Desulfatibacillum aliphaticivorans DSM 15576: one gene and its partner. The protein of the gene in region 2 interacts with the protein of the main gene of each other region in a pairwise test. Links are inferred from orthologs where the notes say so. Each region holds a gene or a part of one and is shown on either strand. Other genes may lie near its edges.

Region 1 (3,298 bases), on a different replicon or contig from region 2:
AACCGGACTTTACAGGCGGCGGCCATTGAAATATTGTTTTTTTTACGTGGGTAAGACAGATAACAACTGGTATATTTTTGAGAGGGAAAAGAAAGTCGAAACAAACATGGGCCTGGCATAATGCCAGGCCCATATCTGAAAAATTATGATAAATTCTCCGCCAGAGCCTTGGCGAATTCGGAGCATTTCACCTCGGTCGCCCCGGGCATCTGCCGGGCCAGGTCGTAGGTGACCCGCTTTTGGCTGATGGTTTTCGCCAGAGCTTTATGCAGGGCTTCGGCGGCCTCCTCCCATCCCAGGTAGGTCAGCATCATGGCGCCGGAGAGAATCAGGGAGCCGGGGTTGACCTTATCCAGGTTGGCGTATTTGGGTGCGGTTCCGTGGGTGGCCTCGAACACGGCGCAGCCGTCGCCGATGTTGGCGCCGGGGGCCATGCCCAGTCCCCCGACCTGGGCGGCCAGGGCGTCGGAGATGTAGTCGCCGTTCAGGTTGGGCGTGGCGATGACGTCGAATTCGTCGGGCCTGAGGAGGACTTGCTGGAAGAGCATGTCGGCGATGCGGTCCTTGATGACGACCTTGCCTTCGGGGCGTTTTCCGTCAAAGTCGTCCCAAAGCTCCTGTTCGGTGATGGTTTGGTCGGCAAAGCGTTCCTTGGCGACCTCGTAGCCCCATTTGGCGAAGGCGCCTTCGGTGAACTTCATGATGTTGCCTTTGTGCATGAGGGTGACGGAGGCGCGATCATTGGCGATGGCGTATTCAATGGCCATGGCCACCAGCCTTTTGGTGTTTTGGGCGCTGATGGGCTTGATGCCTATGCCGGCTTTTTCCGGGACTTTAGAGCCAAACTCCCTGGTCAGAAAGGCCGCCAGCTTGTCGGCTTCTTCGGTTCCGGACTCGAATTCGATGCCGGCGTAAAGGTCTTCGGTGTTTTCCCTGAAAATCACCATGTCCACCTTTTCGGGCTCCCGCACCGGGCTTGGCATGGGCGGGATGTATCGGGTGGGGCGCACGCAGGCGTAGAGATCCAGCAATTGGCGGATGGCCACGTTGACGCTGCGGATGCCGCCGCCCACGGGCGTGGTGAGGGGGCCTTTGATGGCCGCTACGTGCTCCTGGATGGCGTCCAGGGTTTCCTGGGGCAGCCATTCGCCGGTCTGGTTAAAGGCCTTTTCTCCGGCCAGGATTTCCTTCCAGACAATGTGTTTTTCGCCCTTGTAAGCGTATTTAACTGCCGCGTCCAGGGCCAGTTGGGTCGCCGCCCAGATGTCCGGACCGGTCCCGTCCCCTTCTATAAAAGGAATAATCGGGTCGTTAGGCACGTTCAACGTTCCGTCATTCGAAACCGTGATTTTCGTTCCTTGCATTGTCATTTTTATTACCCTTTCGACTTGACTGACATTCTGCGTTGGCGCATGACCTCATACATGGAAAGCGCGCCTGCAACTGAAGCGTTCAACGACCCCAAGGGGCCTGCTTGGGGAATGGAGACCAGTTGGTCGCATTCCTTTCTTACCAGGGGCCTGAGCCCCTTGCCCTCGTTCCCGACAACAACGGCGGCGGGACCGGTCAGGTCCGCCTCCCAGACTGTGCCGGAGGCCCGGGCGTCCAGGCCGAAAAACCATACTCCCTGGTCCTTGAGGTATTGCATGGATCGGACCAGGTTGACGACCCTGGCTACGGGCATGTGCTCCAGGGCGCCGGCGGAGGCTTTGGAGACCGCCGGGCTTAACGGAGACGAGCGTTTGTCCGGCATGATCACGCCGTTGACGCCCGCGCACAAGGCGGTGCGCATTAAAGCGCCGCAGTTTTGCGGGTCGTTTATTTCATCCATAAGCAAAAAGAACAGGGGCTGTTCGCCGCCCGCCTTTTTAACGAGCGACTCCAGGGCTATGGGCTTAAAAAGGCTGACCCTGGCCGCCACTCCCTGGCCGCCTCGGTCCTGGCCTTTAAAAAAGGATTGATCCGGGGTTTTCACCTCAATGCCGCGCTCCCGGGCCAGAGAGAGGATTTCCTCCTTGCCTTCGCCGGTTCGGGATTCCGACACGTAAACCGCCTGGAACTGCCTTTTTCCCGCCAAAAGGGCCTCGCGCACCGGGTGCATGCCGTATAAAAGTTCGGTTTTCATGAGCGCCGCTCCGCCTCCGGGCAAGGGGGAGGCGCTCCGTATTGCAGCATCACGCCTTCCAGTTCGCTGATGGCCGTCTCCAGGTCGTCGTTCACCAATATATGTTTATACAGGCTCCTTTTGTTCATTTCGCCCTTGGCGTTTTCCAGGCGTTGGGCGATCACTTCCGGTGCGTCGGTTCCCCGGCTTGAAAGCCGTTGCTCCAAAACCTCCATGGAAGGCGGCATGATGAACAGGGTGACGGCCTCGGGAAAGCGTTTGAGGATTTTTTCCGTGCCCTGGACGTCGATGTCCAGGAGCACGAAGCATCCCCGGTCCAGGCAGCGGGCGATAAACCGGGCGCTGGTGCCGTAATAATTGCCATGGACTTCGGCCCATTCGGCCCACCGCGCGTCCTCAATGCCTTGGAGGAAATCCTCCTTGGACGTGAAATGGTAATCCACGCCGTTTTTTTCCCCTTGCCGGGGAGGGCGGGTGGTGTGGGACACCGAATAGGCCAGGTTGGGCTGTCTTGCGCACAGGGCCTCCCTGAGGGTGGACTTGCCCGCTCCGGAGGGGGCGGACATGATAAATAGTTTGCCCCGGCTATTCGGGCTCATTATGCGTTCCTTCCTCTTTCTTGTCCTTGACCGCGGCGTAGCGCTGGGCCAGGGTGTCGGCCTGAATGGCGGACAGAATCACATGGTTGGAGTCCATGACCAGGATGGCCCTGGTTTTTCTGCCGCATGTGGCGTCCACCAGCCTGCCCGCTTTCTTGGCCTCGTCCTTCAGCCTCTTCATGGGCGAGGTATTGGGCGTGACTATGGCCACCACCCGGTGCGCCGCCACCCGGTTGCCGAAGCCGATGTTCAACATGGGGTCGGGCCTCAGTCCGGTCAGGTACTGGCGTTTGTTTTCAAAATCCCGTTCGGCCTTTTCCCTCTCCGCCTTATCCCGCGCTGCCTTCTTTTCCATAAATTCCCCCGGGCCTTATTCCACGTTTTGGACCTGCTCCCGAATTTTTTCCACTTCCGCCTTGGCGGCCACAACCACGTGGGACAGCCCCGCATCCGAGGATTTGGAGCCCATGGTGGAGAACTCCCTGTGCAGTTCCTGCGCCAGGAAGTTAAGCGACCGGCCCGGAGGCTCCTCCTGGTCCAGGATATCCCTGAACTGGGCGATATGGCTTCGGGC
Region 2 (3,319 bases):
CCCGGACGCGTTTTAATGGAAAACGCCGGGCGAGGCGCCACGGATATTCTTTGCTCGCACGTGCAGGACATCAGGACCCAAAAGGTGGGTGTCGCCTGCGGTAAAGGCAATAACGGCGGGGACGGATTTGTCATCGCCCGCTGCCTTGCCGAGCGCGGCGTGCACGTAGTGGCCTATCTGCTTTGCAAAACCGGCGACCTGACCGGGGACGCCAAGGCGAATCTGGATTTGGTCCAAAAAATGGGCCTGCCCCTGGTGGAAATCACGGACAAGGAGTCTCTCCGCGAGCATCAACACGCCATGCAGGGCTTTGGGGTGTGGGTGGACGCGATTTTAGGCACCGGGCTTTCCACGCCGGTCCGGGGCCTGTACGGCGAAGTCATTCAGATAATTAACGATTCCAACGCCTTTGTTTTCGCCGTGGACATCGCCTCGGGCCTGTTTGCGGACAGCGGCCGGTGCGGCTTGTGCATCCAGGCGGACGCCACGGCCACCTTCGGATTCGCCAAGGTAGGGCATATGGTCATGCCCGGTTCGGGCTTGACCGGCAAGCTCCACGTGGTGGACATCGGCATTCCCAAATCCATTGCCAAGGCGGTGGGCGCGGCGCATAGGCTGATTTCCCCCCAATTGCTGGGGCCGGCCCTGGATCGCCCCAAACACATCCATAAGGGAGACCTGGGCCGCCTGCTGGTGATTGCCGGATCTCCGGGCAAAACGGGCGCGGCGGCCATGGCCTCCATGAGCGCCATGCGGGCGGGCGCGGGTTTGGTGACCCTGGCCGCGCCTCAAAGCCTGTGCCCGATTCTGGAGGGTTTGGTCATCGAAGCCATGACCACGCCCTTAGCGGAGACCCAGAGCGGCGAGATAGCCCTCAGCGCCCGGGAAGCCATAAAAAAGCTGCTGGCGGGAAAATCCGCCCTGGCCATAGGGCCGGGCCTGGGAACTCATGAGGAAACCGGCAAGCTCATGCAAGCCCTGCTTCTGGAATGCCCCGTTCCCATGGTTGCGGACGCCGACGCCCTGAATCTGATAGCCCAAAATCCGACGCTTCTTAAAAGGGCGCCCTCCCCTGTTATCCTCACGCCTCATCCTGGAGAAATGGCCCGGCTGACCGGCCTGAGCACAAAGGGAATCCAGGAGAACCGGACCGAGGTCGCCCGGGAGTTCGCGGTAAAGAACCAGGTGCATGTGGTCTTGAAAGGCGCCAACACCGTGGTTGCGCACCCGGACGGCTTGGTGTGCATCAATCCCACAGGCAATCCGGGCATGGCTTCCGGCGGCATGGGCGACGTGCTCACGGGCCTGATCGGCGCATTTCTGGCGCAAGGCCTGGGGCCGGAGCGCTCCACCAGGCTGGGCGTTTTCGTCCACGGCGCTGCAGCCGACCTGATTGCCGAGAACATCGCCCCGGCCGGATACCTTGCCACGGACGTCATGAGCATGGTTCCCAAGGCCCTGGCCGGAGTTTGGAAGAATGCCTGAGTATTCCCGTACTTTTGAGACGAACACAGCCTCCCAGACTCAGGCATTGGGGAGGCAGCTTGGAAAAGCCTTGGAGAAAGGCTGCGTCATCGCCCTTGTGGGAGACCTGGGAGCAGGCAAGACCTGCTTTGTCCAGGGATTGGCAAGGGGCCTTGGCGTTCCTGAAGACGTACCCATTACCAGCCCATCTTACACCCTTGTGAACGAATACCCGGCCCGTCTGACGCTTCAGCACGCCGACCTGTACCGGCTGACCGGCGACGCGGACCTGGAGGACATCGGCCTGTTTGACCTGGCGGACGATCAGAGCGTGGTTGTGGTGGAATGGGCGGACCGGTCCGACTTTGAGGACCTGAAACCGGACCTGTTCATCCATATTTCGGCCATTGAGGAGATGAAAAGGAAAATCTTCCTCCACCCCACTGGACAACCAATGGTTAATCTGATAAAGGGCTTAATCTTTAAATTTTGACTTCAATGCGAGGTAAAGCATGGGTTTAATAGTACAAAAATACGGCGGAACGTCAGTGGGAGACCTGGTCCGCATTCAGGAGGTGGCGAAACGCGTAGCCAAAACCTATGATGCGGGCAATCAGGTGGTGGTGGTTTTGTCCGCCATGAGCGGCGTGACGGACCATCTGATTCAAATGGCCGAGGTTCTTTCCGACAAGCCCAATAAACGGGAAATGGACGTTTTGCTGGCCACCGGAGAGCAAACCACGGTGGCGCTGCTCGCCATAGCCCTGGAAAAAATGGGATACAAAGCCCAATCCTTTTTGGGCCATCAGGTTCGCATCCTGACCAATAACGCGGCTCAAAGCGCCAGAATCCTGGACGTCCAGGCGGACCCCATCAAGGACGCCCTGGCGGACAACGCCATCGTGGTCGTGGCCGGATTCCAGGGAGTGGACGGCTGCGGCAACATAACCACCCTGGGCCGGGGAGGCTCCGACACCTCGGCAGTGGCCGTAGCCGCCGCCCTGGGAGCGGATTCGTGCGAAATTTATACGGACGTGGACGGGGTATACACCGCCGATCCCCGCGTGGTCTCCAAGGCGCGCAAGCTCAAGTGCGTGACCCATGACGTCATGCTGGAAATGTCCAGCCTGGGGGCCAAGGTGCTGCAAATCCGCTCCGTGGAATTTGCGGCCAAGCACAATGTGCCTGTGCATGTGCGTTCGTCATTTAATGAGGAGGAAGGGACCATGATAGTCTGTGAAGATAGAGATATGGAACGCATGCTGGTGGCCGGCGTCACCTTTGTAAAGACGGATGCCAGGATCACCGTAACCAAGGTCCCGGACGAACCCGGCGTGGCCGCCAAAGTCTTTTCCGCCGTGGCGGACGCCGGCATTTCCGTGGATATGATTATCCAGAACACCCGGGCCAGCAACATGACGGACATCACCTTTACGGTGCCCAAGACCGATTACAAGGACGCCCTGGTCATCGTGGAAAAAATCGCCAAGGAAATCGGCGCGGAATCCGTGGCCGGAGACGCCAACATCGCCAAGGTCTCTGTGACCGGCGTGGGCATGAAGTCCCACCACGGCGTGGCCGCCAAGATGTTCTCCACCCTGGCTGCCAAAAGCATCAACATCATGATGATTTCCACCTCCGAAATCCGCATTTCCTGCGTGGTGGAGGAAAAATACGCAGAGCTGGCCTGCCAGATCCTGCACACGGAATTCGGCCTGGACGCGGATTAAATCCGCCAGGGCATAAAAAAAGACAAAGGGGAAGACGCGCTTTCATGGGGCGTCTTCCCCTTTTTTGTTTCTCGGTTGCATACACACCCCTATGGAATTGTGAAGAGAAGACGCTGGGTCCCCGC

The links.
Region 1: the proteins of tsaE (region 2) and rlmB interact in binary tests that used the Escherichia coli proteins (3 or more experiments, as listed by UniProt). The link is inferred for Desulfatibacillum aliphaticivorans DSM 15576 from one-to-one orthologs.

What each region holds. Positions count from the first base shown.
Region 1 is NZ_AUCT01000011.1:3,842-7,139, reverse strand. Bases 251-3,229 are described here. They hold rlmB (23S rRNA (guanosine(2251)-2'-O)-methyltransferase RlmB), read right to left. Parts: upstream 2,126-3,229; coding sequence 1,376-2,125; downstream 251-1,375. Other genes in these bases: G491_RS0111920 (YicC/YloC family endoribonuclease), read right to left, coding at 3,095-3,229; G491_RS0111925 (DUF370 domain-containing protein), read right to left, coding at 2,711-3,079; gmk (guanylate kinase), read right to left, coding at 2,122-2,724; icd (isocitrate dehydrogenase (NADP(+))), read right to left, coding at 251-1,370. Also shown: more of icd, read right to left, coding at 144-250; more of G491_RS0111920, read right to left, coding at 3,230-3,298. UniProt on the Escherichia coli protein: Specifically methylates the ribose of guanosine 2251 in 23S rRNA.
Region 2 is NZ_AUCT01000009.1:195,770-199,088, reverse strand. What follows is about bases 218-3,217. They hold tsaE (tRNA (adenosine(37)-N6)-threonylcarbamoyltransferase complex ATPase subunit type 1 TsaE), read left to right. Parts: upstream 218-1,477; coding sequence 1,478-1,957; downstream 1,958-3,217. Other genes in these bases: G491_RS0110795 (aspartate kinase), read left to right, coding at 1,977-3,194; G491_RS0110805 (bifunctional ADP-dependent NAD(P)H-hydrate dehydratase/NAD(P)H-hydrate epimerase), read left to right, coding at 218-1,485. Outside these bases: more of G491_RS0110805, read left to right, coding at 1-217. UniProt on the Escherichia coli protein: Required for the formation of a threonylcarbamoyl group on adenosine at position 37 (t(6)A37) in tRNAs that read codons beginning with adenine.